4 regions of the Leclercia sp. CFBP8987 genome follow, and region 4 is predicted to be linked to each of the others. Evidence: predicted binding sites of a transcription regulator. Region 4 holds the regulator's gene; each other region holds the start of a gene.

The links. The regulator CRP, encoded in region 4, controls carbon source genes, mostly activating them, when cyclic AMP is high. The targets are predictions, from matches to a motif close to ATGTGANNNNNNTCACAT.
Region 1: the regulator CRP is predicted to act here: its motif matches at 1,585-1,602, upstream of SOM40_RS15730 (CidA/LrgA family protein).
Region 2: the regulator CRP is predicted to act here: its motif matches at 2,096-2,113, upstream of epd (erythrose-4-phosphate dehydrogenase).
Region 3: the regulator CRP is predicted to act here: its motif matches at 1,643-1,660, upstream of rhaS (HTH-type transcriptional activator RhaS).

Annotation. Positions count from the first base shown of each region.
Region 1 covers NZ_CM188255.1:3,244,961-3,248,671, forward strand. The annotation lists gene dusC (tRNA dihydrouridine(16) synthase DusC) at 1-566, opposite strand, end outside; gene map (type I methionyl aminopeptidase) at 656-1,435, opposite strand; gene SOM40_RS15730 (CidA/LrgA family protein) at 1,651-2,049, shown strand; gene SOM40_RS15735 (CidB/LrgB family autolysis modulator) at 2,046-2,741, shown strand; gene cdd (cytidine deaminase) at 2,870-3,711, shown strand, end outside.
Region 2 covers NZ_CM188255.1:4,042,012-4,045,722, reverse strand. The annotation lists gene tkt (transketolase) at 1-1,921, shown strand, start outside; gene epd (erythrose-4-phosphate dehydrogenase) at 2,308-3,327, shown strand; gene pgk (phosphoglycerate kinase) at 3,377-3,711, shown strand, end outside.
Region 3 covers NZ_CM188255.1:4,770,127-4,773,837, reverse strand. The annotation lists gene rhaA (L-rhamnose isomerase) at 1-21, opposite strand, end outside; gene rhaB (rhamnulokinase) at 18-1,487, opposite strand; gene rhaS (HTH-type transcriptional activator RhaS) at 1,788-2,624, shown strand; gene rhaR (HTH-type transcriptional activator RhaR) at 2,698-3,546, shown strand.
Region 4 covers NZ_CM188255.1:4,441,608-4,445,318, reverse strand. The annotation lists gene SOM40_RS21470 (YccS/YhfK family putative transporter) at 1-1,122, opposite strand, end outside; gene crp (cAMP-activated global transcriptional regulator CRP) at 1,180-1,812, opposite strand; gene SOM40_RS21460 (OsmC family protein) at 2,122-2,526, shown strand; gene SOM40_RS21455 (phosphoribulokinase) at 2,569-3,438, opposite strand; gene SOM40_RS21450 (YheU family protein) at 3,469-3,687, opposite strand; gene SOM40_RS21445 (hydrolase) at 3,684-3,711, opposite strand, start outside.

The DNA of each region.
Region 1 (3,711 bases), 1.2 Mb from region 4:
ATCTCGCCGATGGCCTGCCAGTTAATGCGTTCGGCTTTGTAGCCATCCTCTTTGGTGCGGCCGTGAACCACCAGCTCGCTGGCACCCGCCTGCTGCACCGCATCGGCAATTTCAAACTGCCTTTCGCCGCTGTCCCAGCCCAGACGGACCTTCACCGTGACCGGCAGATGGGAGGGCACTGCCTCGCGCATCGCTTTCGCGCCGCGGTAGATTAGCTCGGGATCTTTAAGCAGCGTGGCCCCGCCGCCGCTGCCGTTGACCATTTTCGATGGACAGCCGCAGTTCAGATCCACGCCCCAGGAGCCCAGCTCAACGGCGCGGGCGGCATTTTCCGCCAGCCACTCGGGATATTGCCCCAGCAGCTGTATTCGCACCAGAGTACCGGAAGGGGTGCGGCTCTGGTGATGCAGCTCCGGGCAGAGTCTGTAAAACGATTTTACCGGCAACAACATATCCACCACCCGCAGGAACTCGGTGATGCAATGATCATAATCGTTAACGTCGGTCAGCAGCTCACGCACCAGCGAATCGAGCACGCCTTCCATCGGTGCCAGTAATACACGCATATCAGTACCCGTCAAAAAAGAGGCGCTATAGTAGCCGCTCCCGCCAAAGGTGGGAAGCGTCAGGACAGAGATGCGTGTGGGTTGCGGCTTTAATCGGGAATGGACTCTTCGGGACGCAGGGTCAGCACCTCAAACCCATCTGCTGTCACGGCGATGGTATGTTCCCACTGGGCAGATAGCTTTTTGTCACGGGTCACCACCGTCCAGCCATCTTTCTTCGTTTTGATCCGGCTGCCGCCCTGGTTGATCATCGGTTCGATGGTAAAGACCATCCCCTCCTGTAATACAGGGCCTTCGCCAGGTTTGCCGTAGTGCAGGATCTGCGGCTCTTCATGCATCTCCTTGCCAATGCCGTGGCCGCAATATTCCCGCACCACGCTGTAGCCCTGGCTTTCAACGTATGACTGAATGGCGTGGCCGATATCGCCCAGTGTGGCACCCGGTTTGACGGCCTTGATCCCCTTCCACATCCCTTCGTAGGTCGCTTTCACCAGCCGGCGGGCCAGAGGCGAAACGTCACCAATGAGATACATTTTACTGGAGTCGGCGATCATGCCCGCGTTTTCGAGGGTGATGTCGACGTTGACGATAGCCCCGGATTTAAGGTGTTCCGACTCTTTAGGGATCCCGTGGCAGACCACGTCGTTGACCGAGGTGTTCAGCACGTAGGGGTAATCATATTGCCCTTTGCTGGCCGGACGGGACTTAAGCTGATCGACGATAAAGGCCTCGGCGCGATTGTTGATCTCCATAGTGGATACGCCAGGCTTAATAAAGTCGTCCAGCATGGTGAACACCGAGGCCAGCAGTTCACCCGCGTGGCGCTGGCGAGCCAGCTCGTCGGCGGTTTTAATGAGAATTGATGGCATTGTTTACCTCCAGTAAAGGGTAAGGGCCGGATTTGAGCATCATTATCTTTATCTGTTGATCGTATCTTGTCAGCGCCGCGTTGTCTCCTGCGGTTTGGGGAAATGCCCAACGTTCCAGAAAGTAATGTCTGGTATGCTCAAAAGTCATGATGTGATCCGTAGCACGTTTCCGGTTTTAATTGTATGATGAATGCGTTCCATTAAGGACTTTCACCATGAAGAAATCATTGATAGTTGTCTGGCAATACCTGCGCGCCTTCATCCTGATTTATGCCTGCCTCTATGCGGGTATCTTTCTCGCCTCCCTGCTGCCCATTACCATTCCCGGCAGCATTATTGGCATGCTGATCCTGTTTGTGCTGCTCGCGCTGCAAATCCTCCCGGCAAAATGGGTCAAGCCCGGCTGCTCGGTATTAATCCGCTATATGGCGCTGCTGTTCGTGCCGATTGGCGTGGGGGTGATGCAGTATTACGACCTGCTGAGTGCGCAGTTTGGCCCGATATTTGTCTCCTGCACCATAAGTACGCTGGTGGCATTTTTAGTGGTGAGCTGGAGCACGCATCTGGTGCACGGGGAACGTAACGTGGTTGGACAGAAAGGACAGAACAAATGATGGCCAATATCTGGTGGTCGCTGCCGCTTACCGTGGCGGTATTCTTCGCCGCCCGCAAGCTGGCGGTGCGCCTGAAGTTCCCCCTGCTTAACCCCCTGCTGGTGGCGATGGTGGTGATTATTCCGTTCCTGCTGCTGACCGGCATTCCTTATGCGAAATATTTCCAGGGCAGCAAGGTCCTCAACGATCTGCTCCAGCCTGCGGTGGTGGCGCTGGCGTTTCCGCTGTATGAACAGCTGCACCAGATCCGCGCCCGCTGGAAGTCGATCATTACCATCTGCCTGGTGGGTAGCGTGGTGGCGATGATCACCGGTACGTCGGTGGCATTGCTGATGGGGGCGACGCCGGAAATCGCGGCCTCTATTCTACCTAAATCCGTGACCACGCCGATCGCAATGGCGGTGGGTGGCAGTCTCGGCGGTATCCCGGCGATCAGCGCCGTGTGCGTTATTTATGTCGGTATTCTCGGGGCGGTATTAGGGCATACGCTGCTGAATGCGATGCGCATTCGCACTAAGTCAGCCCGTGGTCTGGCGATGGGCACCGCCTCGCACGCCCTCGGCACCGCCCGCTGTGCGGAGCTGGATTATCAGGAAGGGGCATTCAGCTCCCTGGCGCTGGTGATCTGCGGGATCATGACCTCCCTTATCGCGCCGTTCCTGTTCCCGATTATTCTGGCGGTCATGGGCTAAAATTTGCGACGCGTCGCGCATTTTTCATTTGAGTTTCATAAGTTGCACAAATAATGAGATCTGAGTCACATATAAAGCCGCATCGGCTCCGTACACTACCGATCCATTAACCTTTAAGAGGCAACGTCATGCATCCACGTTTTCAATCAGCTTTCGCTCAGCTTGCAGAGAATTTGCAGTCAGCCCTGGCCCCGGTTCTGGCGGATGCACACTTCCCCGCCCTGCTGACGGCTGAACAGGTCACCGCCCTGAAAGGTGCTACCGATCTGGATGATGACGCGCTGGCCTTTGCACTTCTGCCCCTGGCGGCGGCCTGCGCCCGTGCGGACCTCTCTCATTTCAACGTCGGCGCCATTGCGCGCGGCGTGAGCGGCACCTGGTACTTCGGCGGCAATATGGAGTTTATCGGGGCCACCATGCAGCAGACCGTGCATGCAGAACAGAGCGCCATCAGCCACGCCTGGCTGCGCGGGGAACACTCCCTGCAGGCCATTACCGTGAACTACACGCCGTGCGGCCACTGTCGTCAGTTTATGAACGAGCTCAACAGCGGTTTGCAGCTGCGCATCAACCTCCCGGGCCGCGCCCCGCATACCCTGGAAGATTATCTGCCGGACGCCTTCGGACCTAAGGATCTGGAGATTAAATCCCTGCTGATGGATGAGCAGGATCATGGTTATGCCGTCAGCGGTGACGCGCTGGCCCAGGCGGCAATTCTCGCTGCTAACAAGTCACACGCACCGTACAGTAACTCCCCGAGCGGCGTGGCGCTAGAGTGTCGCGATGGCCGACTCTTCACCGGCAGCTATGCCGAGAACGCCGCCTTTAACCCGACGCTGCCCCCGCTGCAGGGCGCCCTGAACCTGCTCAGCCTCAACGGTTACGACTACCCGGACATCCAGCGCGCCATTCTGGCGGAAAAAGCCGACGCACCGCTGATCCAGTGGGATGCCACTGCCGCCACGCTGCG
Region 2 (3,711 bases), 400 kb from region 4:
CGGTCACCCGGGTGCCCCGATGGGTATGGCTGACATTGCCGAAGTCCTGTGGCGTGATTTCCTGAACCACAACCCGCAGAACCCGGCCTGGGCTGACCGCGACCGTTTCGTACTGTCCAACGGCCATGGCTCCATGCTGATCTACAGCCTGCTGCACCTCACCGGCTATGCGCTGCCAATCGAAGAGCTGAAAAACTTCCGTCAGCTGCACTCCAAAACCCCGGGTCACCCGGAAGTGGGCTACACCGCAGGTGTTGAAACCACTACTGGTCCGCTGGGGCAGGGGATTGCTAACGCCGTGGGCATGGCAATTGCTGAGAAGACGCTGGCGGCGCAGTTCAACCGTCCGGGTCACGACATTGTTGACCACTTCACCTATGCGTTCCTCGGCGACGGCTGCATGATGGAAGGTATCTCTCACGAGGTATGCTCCCTGGCCGGTACCCTGAAGCTGGGCAAACTGGTTGCGTTCTATGACGACAACGGCATCTCCATTGATGGTCACGTTGAAGGCTGGTTCACCGACGATACCGCAGCACGTTTCGAAGCCTACGGCTGGCACGTGGTACGTGGTGTTGACGGTCACGATGCTGACGCGATCAAACGTGCAGTAGAAGAAGCACGCGCTGTAACCGACAAGCCGTCCCTGCTGATGTGCAAAACCATCATCGGTTTCGGTTCCCCGAACAAAGCCGGCACCCACGACTCTCACGGTGCACCGCTGGGTGACGCAGAGATCGCCCTGACCCGCGAACAGCTGGGCTGGAAACACGCCGCGTTTGAGATCCCATCTGAGATCTACGCGCAGTGGGATGCCAAAGAAGCCGGTCAGGCAAAAGAAGCAGCATGGAACGAGAAATTTGCTGCCTACGCTAAAGCCTTCCCACAGGAAGCGGCTGAATACACCCGTCGTATGAAAGGTGACATGCCGGCTGACTTCGACGCCAAAGCGAACGAGTTCATCGCTAAACTGCAGGCGAACCCGTCCAAAATCGCCAGCCGTAAAGCGTCCCAGAATGCCATCGAAGCCTTCGGCCCGTGGCTGCCAGAGTTCCTCGGCGGCTCCGCTGACCTGGCGCCAAGCAACCTGACCATCTGGTCCGGTTCTAAAGCGATCAACGAAGATGCTGCCGGTAACTACATCCATTACGGTGTACGTGAATTCGGTATGACTGCGATTGCCAACGGTATCTCCCTGCACGGTGGTTTCCTGCCGTACACCTCCACCTTCCTGATGTTCGTGGAATATGCCCGTAACGCGGTGCGTATGGCTGCGCTGATGAAACAGCGTCAGGTGATGGTTTATACCCACGACTCCATCGGTCTGGGCGAAGATGGCCCGACTCACCAGCCGGTTGAGCAGGTTGCTTCTCTGCGTGTGACCCCGAACATGTCCACATGGCGTCCATGTGACCAGGTTGAATCCGCGGTAGCGTGGAAATATGGCGTTGAGCGTCAGGACGGCCCGACCGCACTGATCCTCTCCCGTCAGAACCTGGCTCAGCAGGATCGTACCGAAGCGCAGCTGGCGAACATCGCCCGCGGCGGTTACGTGCTGAAAGATTGCGACGGTCAGCCACAGGTGATCTTCATCGCTACCGGTTCTGAAGTTGAACTGGCGGTTGCGGCCTGGGATCAACTGGCAGGCGAAGGCGTGAAAGCGCGCGTGGTTTCCATGCCGTCTACCGATGCCTTTGACAAGCAGGACGCGGCGTACCGTGAATCCGTGCTGCCGAAAGCGGTCTCCGCTCGTGTGGCTGTGGAAGCGGGTATCGCTGACTACTGGTTCAAATACGTGGGCCTGAACGGCGCTATCGTCGGCATGACCACCTTCGGTGAGTCTGCTCCGGCTGAGCAGCTGTTCGAAGAGTTTGGCTTCACCGTTGAGAACGTGGTCGCAAAAGCGAAAGAACTGCTGTAATTGCTGGTACGGTGCGGGCTGATGCCCTCACCCCAATCCTCTCCCACGGGAGAGGGTGCAAACACCAAAAACGGTAACCCCTGGGTTACCGTTTTGCTTTTACCTCGCCACCCGGCTTTTTTGTATCTACTATTCCTCCTGCATGTAACTGCGCTGTGAATTATTCCATTAAAAATGTGACGCAAGTCATATAGCTGGCTTATTGGTCCGAGGGCTCATTCCCTTTATTCCACGTTTCGCTTATTCTGGCTGAAGCGTTTCAGTCGATTAAACGTTCGACAAATGACCAATCAGTTGGAGTTTGTGACAGGCGAGGATTCCCCTCAGAGCGTTGCTGGATTACTCTGTCAGCCACCTCGAATCAGGGAAAGCTTTGCAGGAGACTTATGACCGTACGCGTAGCGATTAATGGTTTCGGTCGCATCGGACGTAACGTGGTTCGTGCTTTATATGAATCCGGGCGCCGGGCGGAAATGACCGTGGTGGCCATCAATGAACTGGCCGATGCCGCAGGCATGGCGCATTTATTGAAATATGACACCAGCCATGGGCGCTTCGCCTGGGACGTTCGTCAGGAGAGAGAGCAGCTGTTCGTCGGTGATGACGTGATTCGTGTACTGCACGAGCAGACGATCGACGCCTTACCCTGGCGTGAGCTGGGCGTGGATGTGGTGCTCGACTGTACCGGCGTCTACGGCAATCGCGAACATGGCGAAGCCCATCTGGCGGCTGGCGCGAAGAAAGTGCTCTTCTCACATCCCGGCAGTAACGATCTCGATGCCACGGTGGTTTATGGCGTTAACCATCATGAGCTGCAAGCGGAACACCGCATCGTCTCCAATGCCTCCTGCACCACCAACTGTATTATTCCGGTCATCAAACTGCTGGACGATGCCTATGGCATTGAATCGGGCACCGTGACCACGATTCACTCCGCCATGCACGATCAGCAGGTCATTGACGCATACCATCCGGACCTGAGACGCACTCGCGCGGCGAGTCAGTCGATTATCCCGGTGGATACCAAACTGGCGGCCGGGATTACCCGAATTTTCCCGCAATTTGAAGACCGTTTTGAAGCTATCGCCGTGCGTGTTCCTACCATCAACGTGACGGCGATCGACCTCAGCGTGACCGTGAAGAAACCGGTAAAAGCCTGTGAGGTCAACCTGTTGCTGCAAAAAGCGGCACAGCAAGCATTTCATGGTATAGTTGACTATACGGAATTACCGTTGGTCTCAGTAGATTTTAACCACGATCCGCACAGCGCCATTGTTGATGGCACTCAAACGCGCGTGAGTGGAGCGCATCTGATCAAAACGCTGGTCTGGTGTGATAATGAATGGGGCTTTGCTAACAGGATGCTCGACACCACGTTAGCCATGGCCGCACAAGGTTTCAGGTAAGGCGCGTATTGCGTCTGCAAAACTTTAAGAATCAACGAGAGGATTCACCATGTCTGTAATTAAGATGACCGATCTGGATCTGGCAGGTAAACGCGTTTTCATCCGTGCGGATCTGAACGTACCGGTTAAAGATGGGAAAGTCACCAGCGACGCACGTATCCGTGCCTCTCTGCCAACCATCGAACTGGCACTGAAGCAGGGTGCAAAAGTGATGGTCACCTCCCACCTGGGTCGTCCGACCGAAGGCGAGTACAACGAAGAATTCTCTCTGCTGCCGGTTGTTAATTACCTGAAAGACAAACTGTCCAGCCCGGTACGTCTGGTTAAAGACTACCTGGACGGCGTTGAAGTTGCTGAAGGTGAACTGGTTGTTCTGGAAAACGT
Region 3 (3,711 bases), 330 kb from region 4:
TTGTTCAAGTTGAGTGGTCATGCGCAAAGCTCCTTTGTCGGTCGTTGTTGCTGAAACTGCGTGCGGTAGCGGGCAATCTCATGATCGGGATGAGGGGTAAAGGTGGTCAGGCCGTAGTTGCCGGTCACCACCTGACGGAATTGATCCACGTTGGTCAGCTCGTCGAGGGTCATCAGCTGAATGCCGATATTGCCGAGTGTCGACGCCTCAACCGGCCCGGCTAACACCGTGATACCGCAGGCGTTAGCGCAGAGCTGGTTCAGCAGTTGGTTCTGGCACCCGCCGCCGACAATGTGCAGCTGGCTGAAGGGCTTACCGCGCAGGGTCGCCAGCTCGTGCAGCACCTCGGCATACAGAAGGGCGAGGCTGTCAAAGATGCAGCGCGCCAGCTCGGCGGCGCTCTCCGGCACCGGCTGGGCGCTGTCGCGGCAGGCGGCCTGGATCTCGGCGCTCATATTGGCCGGATTGATAAAGCGGTCGTCATTCGGGTTGATCAGGAAAGTGCAGGCCGTCAGCTTTTCGGTTTCTGCGATAAGCTCCGGCAGGTTAGAGATGTTCTGCTCTTTCAGCACCCGCTGCAGCAGCCACAGGCCCATGATGTTTTTCAGCACCCGGTAGCGGCCCTCGGCCCCGCCTTCGTTGGTGATATTCGCTGCCAGCGCGTTATCGCTGGTGTAAGGCGTTTTGCTCTCAAAGCCCATCAGCGACCAGGTGCCGGAGGAGAGATACGCCGCATCCTTCGAGGCCAGCGGGGCGGCAATCACCGCGCTGGCGGTGTCGTGGCTGGCGACAGCCACCACCGGGATCGCGTTATCCTGCGGGCAGATCCAGTGACCAATCACGTTGCCCGGATGGGTTGGGGTGCCAAACCAGTCGCGCGGCGCGCCGGTCCAGTTGAGCAGGTTCTCGTCCCAGGAGTCAGAATTGATGTTCACCAGCTGGGTGGTGGTGGCGTTGGTATATTCCCAGTTCATCTGGCCGGTGAGACGGTAGCTGAAGTAGTCCGGGATCAGCAGGGCATGCGCAACGTTCGCCACCAGTTCCGGCTGCTGTTCCACCAGGGCGCGCAGCTGATACAGAGTATTAAACGGCAGGAACTGGATGCCGCTCCGGCCATAGATCTCCGCTTTCCCGAGCTGTGCTAACGCATGCGCCATCACCCCGTCGGTGCGGCTATCGCGATAGGAGACTGGGAGGCCCACGCGCTCGCCGTTGCTGTCCAGCAGCACGTAATCCACGCCCCAGGTGTCAATCCCGATGCTGTCGATGTGAATGCCTTCTTCGCACACCTTATTCAGCCCGGTGCGGATCTCCGCTTCCAGGGTGTCGATATCCCAGCAGTCAAACCCGTCCTGCTTTTGCAGGCAGTTCACGAAACGGTGGATTTCGCGCAGGGAGAGGGTGCGCTGCTCGCGGTGGTAGCTCGCCAGCATTACGCGGCCGCTGGATGCGCCTAAATCGACAGCCACACAATGGCGAAAAGTCATGGTCCGGTCCTTCCTGAAGTCATTGCCGGACAGTGTAAAAAAGGGAAGCGTCAGTGACCTTCTTGCCACTGACAGCGCATTTCAGGCGCTGGCAAGAAAGCAAAGATGAACGTGAGGGAGTTCACATTTCCCGCCAATAGCCGGGATTTCGGGGGATGTGACGGTGGGCGCATTTCCGGATCTTTCCCGCCGTTTCTTGAAAAAGCGACAGGCTTTGCGCCATTTGCTGTCGAAAATTTAAGGTGAGCCGGGAAACCCTAAATTACTATTTTGAGAACATTTATCATCTGGTGAACCGTTATGACCGTACTGCACAGCGTGGATTTTTTCCCTTCAGGCCACTCGCCTGTGGCGATTGAGCCGCGGCTGCCCCAGGCTGCCTTTCCGGAACATCATCATGATTTCCATGAGATTGTGATCGTAGAGCACGGCACGGGCATCCATGTCTTCAACGGACAGCCCTACACCATCAGCGGCGGCACGGTGTGCTTTGTCCGCGATCATGATCGGCATATGTATGAACATACCGACAACCTGTGCCTGACCAACGTGCTCTATCGCTCCCCGGAAGCGTTCCAGTTTTTGTCGGGACTGAACCAGCTGTTGCCTCAGGAGCAGGACGGTCACTACCCGTCGCACTGGCGGGTGAATCAGTCCACGCTGCAGCAGGTGCGCCAGCTGGTCAGCCAGATGGAGCAGTCCGAAGAGGGACAGACCACCCACGCCCTCGCCAGCCGCGAGATCCTGTTTATGCAACTGCTGGTGCTGCTGCGACGGGGTAGCCTGGTGGAAGGGGCGGCGGATAACGATGCCCGGCTCAATCAGCTGATGGCCTGGCTGGAAGATCACTTTGCGGAGGATGTCTGCTGGGAGACGCTGGCGGATAACTTTTCGCTCTCGCTACGCACCCTGCATCGCCAGCTGAAGCAGCACACCGGGCAGACGCCGCAGCGTTACCTGAACCGGCTGCGGCTGATCAAAGCGCGCCATCTGCTGCGCCATACCGACGATAGCGTCACGGATATCGCCTATCGCTGCGGTTTCGGCGACAGTAACCACTTTTCGACCCTGTTTCGCCGGGAGTTTTCCTGGTCCCCGCGCGACATTCGCCAGGGCCGGGATGCCTCGCTTCAGTAACGCGAGGAAAATCACCGTTTTATTGCCGCAAACCGGGTAATAATGGCAGGTTGTTCCCGGGTGAGGTTGTGATGTGGCAGGACAGTTGATTCTTCGCAGAGCCGATTTTTTTGCATCCGCCGCCCAGGCCGTCGCGGTGGCGGACCGCTATCCGCAAAATGTCTTTGCTGAGCACACCCACGACTTCTGCGAGCTGGTGCTGGTGTGGCGCGGCAATGGCCTGCATATCCTTAACGATCGCCCGTACCGCATCACCCGCGGCGACCTGTTTTATATCCGCGCGGAAGACAAACACTCCTACGCCTCGGTTAACGATCTGGTGCTGCAGAACATCATCTACTGCCCCGACCGGCTGAAGCTCAACGTGGACTGGGCGGCGAACATTCCCGGTTTTCTCAGGGCCGGCGGCACTCCGCACTGGCGGCTGGGCAGCAACGGCATGGCGCAGGTGCGCCCGGTGATCGCCCAGCTGGAGCAGGAGAGCCTGAAGAACGATGCCCACGCGTTCGACATGGCCGAGCTGCTGTTTGCCCAGCTGACGATCATGCTCAAACGCTACCGTTATGCCCCGGATAACCCGGCGGCCAGCGAACCGGAAGCGCTGCTGGATAAGCTGATCACCGCTCTGGCCGGTAGCCTGAACCGCAGCTTTGTGCTGGAGAAGTTTTGCGAGCAGGAGCAGTGCAGCGAGCGAGCCCTGCGCCAGCAGTTCCGTACCCAGACCGGGATGACGGTAAACCACTACCTGCGCCAGCTGCGCATCTGCCACGCGCAGTATCTGCTGCAGCACACCGAACTGATGGTCAGCGAAGTCGCCATGCAGTGCGGCTTTGAGGACAGTAACTATTTCTCGGTGGTGTTTAACCGCGAAGTGGGGATGACCCCGGTTCAGTGGCGCCACCGCAGCCATAACGCGGCGTAATAGAATATCTGCTTACCCCTGAGTGCCACCACACGCCCCGCCAGATCAGTGACATAACTAAAAGTTATAACCTTATTAAAACTACGGCATTGATAAACATTTTCAATATCATTTAATTAACTATAATGAACCAACTGCTTACGCGGCATTAACACGTTTGCCGCC
Region 4 (3,711 bases):
CAGCATCACGCTGATACGCGCCGCATTACGGAGGGCGGCAGACTTCAGCGACAGATAGCTTTTCAGGGCGGGGATCAGCGGCAGGCGTTTCTGCTTGTCGGCCATCAGGTCGCGCGGGTAGAGCGGACGCTGGGTGCGCAGCACCCGGGCGATACGGCTGAAGTGCCAGGCGCAGAACTGTCCCACCGGGTTATCCGGGTGCTGACGGGCGATTTTTTCCAGCGCGCCGAGCGGTTTGTCCATGCTAAAGCGAGTGGGGTAGCGATGATAGAGGATGTCATCAGCCAGCACCCGCAGGCGGGCCGCCACGGTCTGTGCGTTCCAGCGGATCACCGCTTCGGCGTGACTGCGCTCCACCAGCTTTTGCACCTCCTTCGGGTGGTGCAGACTGACGGAGATATGCTCCTGCAGATCCAGCCCCACCTGGAAGGTGCGCAGCAGGCGTTTGTATTCGTGATTTCTGTTGGCCGCCAGCATATGCAGCTGCTGGTAACAGAGGCTGATCAGATCCACTACCTTCTGCTGGCGGGCCAGCAGCGGTGGCAACGATTTCTCAGGGTCAGTGTGCTGGGTCAGCAGGGTATATTTCGCTTCGCAGTAATCCGCCAGCTGTTGATAGAGCATGCTCAGCGACTCGCGCAGCGGCTGTTCGCGCCACATCCAGAACCAGAACCAGTTAAACAGCCCGTACCAGAGGGTGCCCAGCGTATAGAGGAGCAGCGGTTCCCAGACCGGCATGTTCCCGGCAAGACTCAGGGTAAAGATGGCCGCAATCAGCGAGGCGGGCAGGAGTCGCGCATGGAGAGCGCTGATTTCTGCCGTGACGCCTAAGGTCATTGCCAGTACCGTCAGAATGAGCGGCAGTGGAATATCCCGCGCCAGCAACAGCTGGACGGCCAGGCTACATCCGGCAAACAGGCAGCCGCCAATAGTCAGACGTTTAAAAAAGCGTTTATGCGGTGTGTCCAGGCCAGCGATGTTGCAGCAGGCTGGAACCAGAGAAAAGAGGAGTCCCTGTTGCAGATGACCGAAAATCAAACCCACAGCCACGGGGAGACACAACACCAGGGTTTGCCGCAGTGCGTAGTTAACTTCCGGGTGATAAATGAGCCTGCGCCACATGGATGCTAGAGACAAAAACGGCGTGGCATCCTGCGATGCCACGCCGTTTGAGCGGAATTAACGTGTTCCGTAAACCACGATGGTTTTACCGTGGGCGGAAATCAGGTTTTGATCTTCCAGCATTTTCAGAATACGACCGACTGTCTCACGCGAACATCCGACGATCTGACCAATTTCCTGACGGGTAATTTTAATTTGCATACCGTCCGGGTGGGTCATGGCGTCTGGCTGTTTCGCCAGGTTCAGCAGGGTCTGAGCGATACGGCCCGTTACGTCGAGGAAGGCGAGGTTACCCACTTTCTCGGACGTGACCTGCAGACGGCGAGCCATCTGCGAGGAGAGGCGCATCAGGATATCCGGGTTAACCTGGATCAGCTGGCGGAACTTCTTATAGGAGATCTCAGCCACTTCACACGCGGTCTTCGCACGCACCCAGGCGCTACGCTCCTGACCTTCTTCAAACAGGCCCAGCTCGCCGATGAAATCTCCCTGATTCAGGTAAGAGAGGATCATCTCTTTGCCTTCTTCATCTTTGATCAGCACTGCCACTGAGCCTTTGACGATGTAATACAACGTTTCCGCTTTTTCACCCTGGTGAATCAGCGTGCTCTTCGATGGGTACTTATGAATATGGCAATGAGACAAGAACCATTCGAGAGTCGGGTCTGTTTGCGGTTTGCCAAGCACCATGCGCTGTTATCCTCTGTTATAAGCTGTCTCCAGAGTCTGGCTATGTACCTGTACTCTGGGGTTGCAATCGAATTCTTTCCCCTGCCTGGGGTCTGGCTGGCACAATAATTAGCAGCCTGGAATGTGTGATGTCCTCTGCATACATGTGCAACGTCAATGTATTACTGTAGCATCCCGACTGTTTTAGCATAGCTTTTGCCGCGTGTCTCCTGGTGTCTCGCTTCAGCTTGATGCAGGTCGACTTCCGTTGTCAGAATTGTTACTGACGCGTAATCTGTCAGCAAAAATGCACTCCTGGAGTTAATACAAATGCAAGCACGTGTGAAATGGGTAGAAGGGTTAACGTTCCTTGGTGAGTCCGCTTCCGGGCACCAGATTTTGATGGATGGCAACTCCGGTGATAAAGCGCCAAGCCCGATGGAAGTAGTCCTGATGGCGGCAGGCGGATGCAGCGCCATCGACGTGGTGTCGATCCTGCAAAAAGGGCGTCACGATGTGACCGACTGTGAAGTGAAGCTGACCTCAGAGCGCCGTGAAGAGGCGCCGCGCCTGTTCACCCATATCAACCTGCACTTCGTGGTCACCGGCAAAGCGCTGAAAGATGCGGCGGTATCCCGCGCGGTGGATCTCTCTGCGGAGAAGTACTGCTCCGTGGCGCTGATGCTGGAGAAAGCGGTCAACATTACGCATTCGTATGAAGTGATCGAGGCCTAAGCGCCTTGCCCGGTGGCGCTGCGCTTACCGGGCAACAAAACCTCAGTCGATCTTCTTGCCTTCCATCAACCGCTGCACCAGCGGCATCATGATCAACTCCATCGCCAGCCCCATCTTCCCGCCCGGCACCACCAGCGTATTGATGTGCGAAATAAATGAACCCTGCAGCATCGCCAGCAGCCAGGGGTAGTCAATATTGTCCAGATTGCGGAAGTGGATCACCACGAAGCTCTCGTCAAGGGACGGGATGCCTTTTGCGGCAAAGGGGTTAGAAGTGTCCACGGTCGGGACGCGCTGGAAGTTAATATGGGTGCGGGAAAACTGTGGCGTCAGGAAGTTAATGTAATCCTCCATCGAGCGCACCACCGAGTCCATCACCGCCTCGCGGGAGTGACCGCGTTCGCTGGTATCCCGCGTCAGCTTCTGGATCCACTCCAGATTGACGATCGGTACCACGCCCACCAGCAGGTCGACATGGCGCGCCACGTCGTGATGCGGCGTCACCACTCCGCCATGCAGGCCTTCATAAAACAGCACGTCGGTCGGTTCCGGCAGCGGCTGCCAGGGGGTGAAGGTGCCCGGCACCTGGTTCCAGGGGACCGCTTCGTCATAGGTGTGCAGGTATTTGCGTGCCTGGCCGGTGCCGCTTCGCCCGTATTCGGCGAAGGTTTGCTCCAGCAGGCCGAAGTCGTTGGCATCCGGGCCAAAGTAGCTGATGTGTTTGCCGAGATCGCGGGCCTTGCGGATGGCCATGTCCATCTCAGGGCGGGTGAAGCGGTGAAAGCTGTCGCCTTCTACTTCCGCAGCACGCAGATGCAGCTGCGAGAAGATCTTACGAAAGGCGAGGCTGGTGGTAGTGGTACCCGCACCACTCGACCCTGTAACGGCAATAACCGGATGTCTGGCGGACATAGCAACTCCCTGAATGGAAAGAGGTCGCGGTTAACCGCGAAATTGATTGCGAGGCATGATGTTGACGGTTTCGTGCAGCTCAGACCATACCACCAGCACCTCACCGCTTTGCAGCTGGCGCCTGACGTCGGCGACCTTCTGCTCAAGCGAAAGCTCCTGTTCACCATAATCGGTGCCTTCGCGTAACACAAAGCTTTCAATCAGATTATCCAGCGTTTCGGGAGCCAGATCTTGCCAGGGAATAATCATCTTATCGGTTCCAGGTATGTGGTC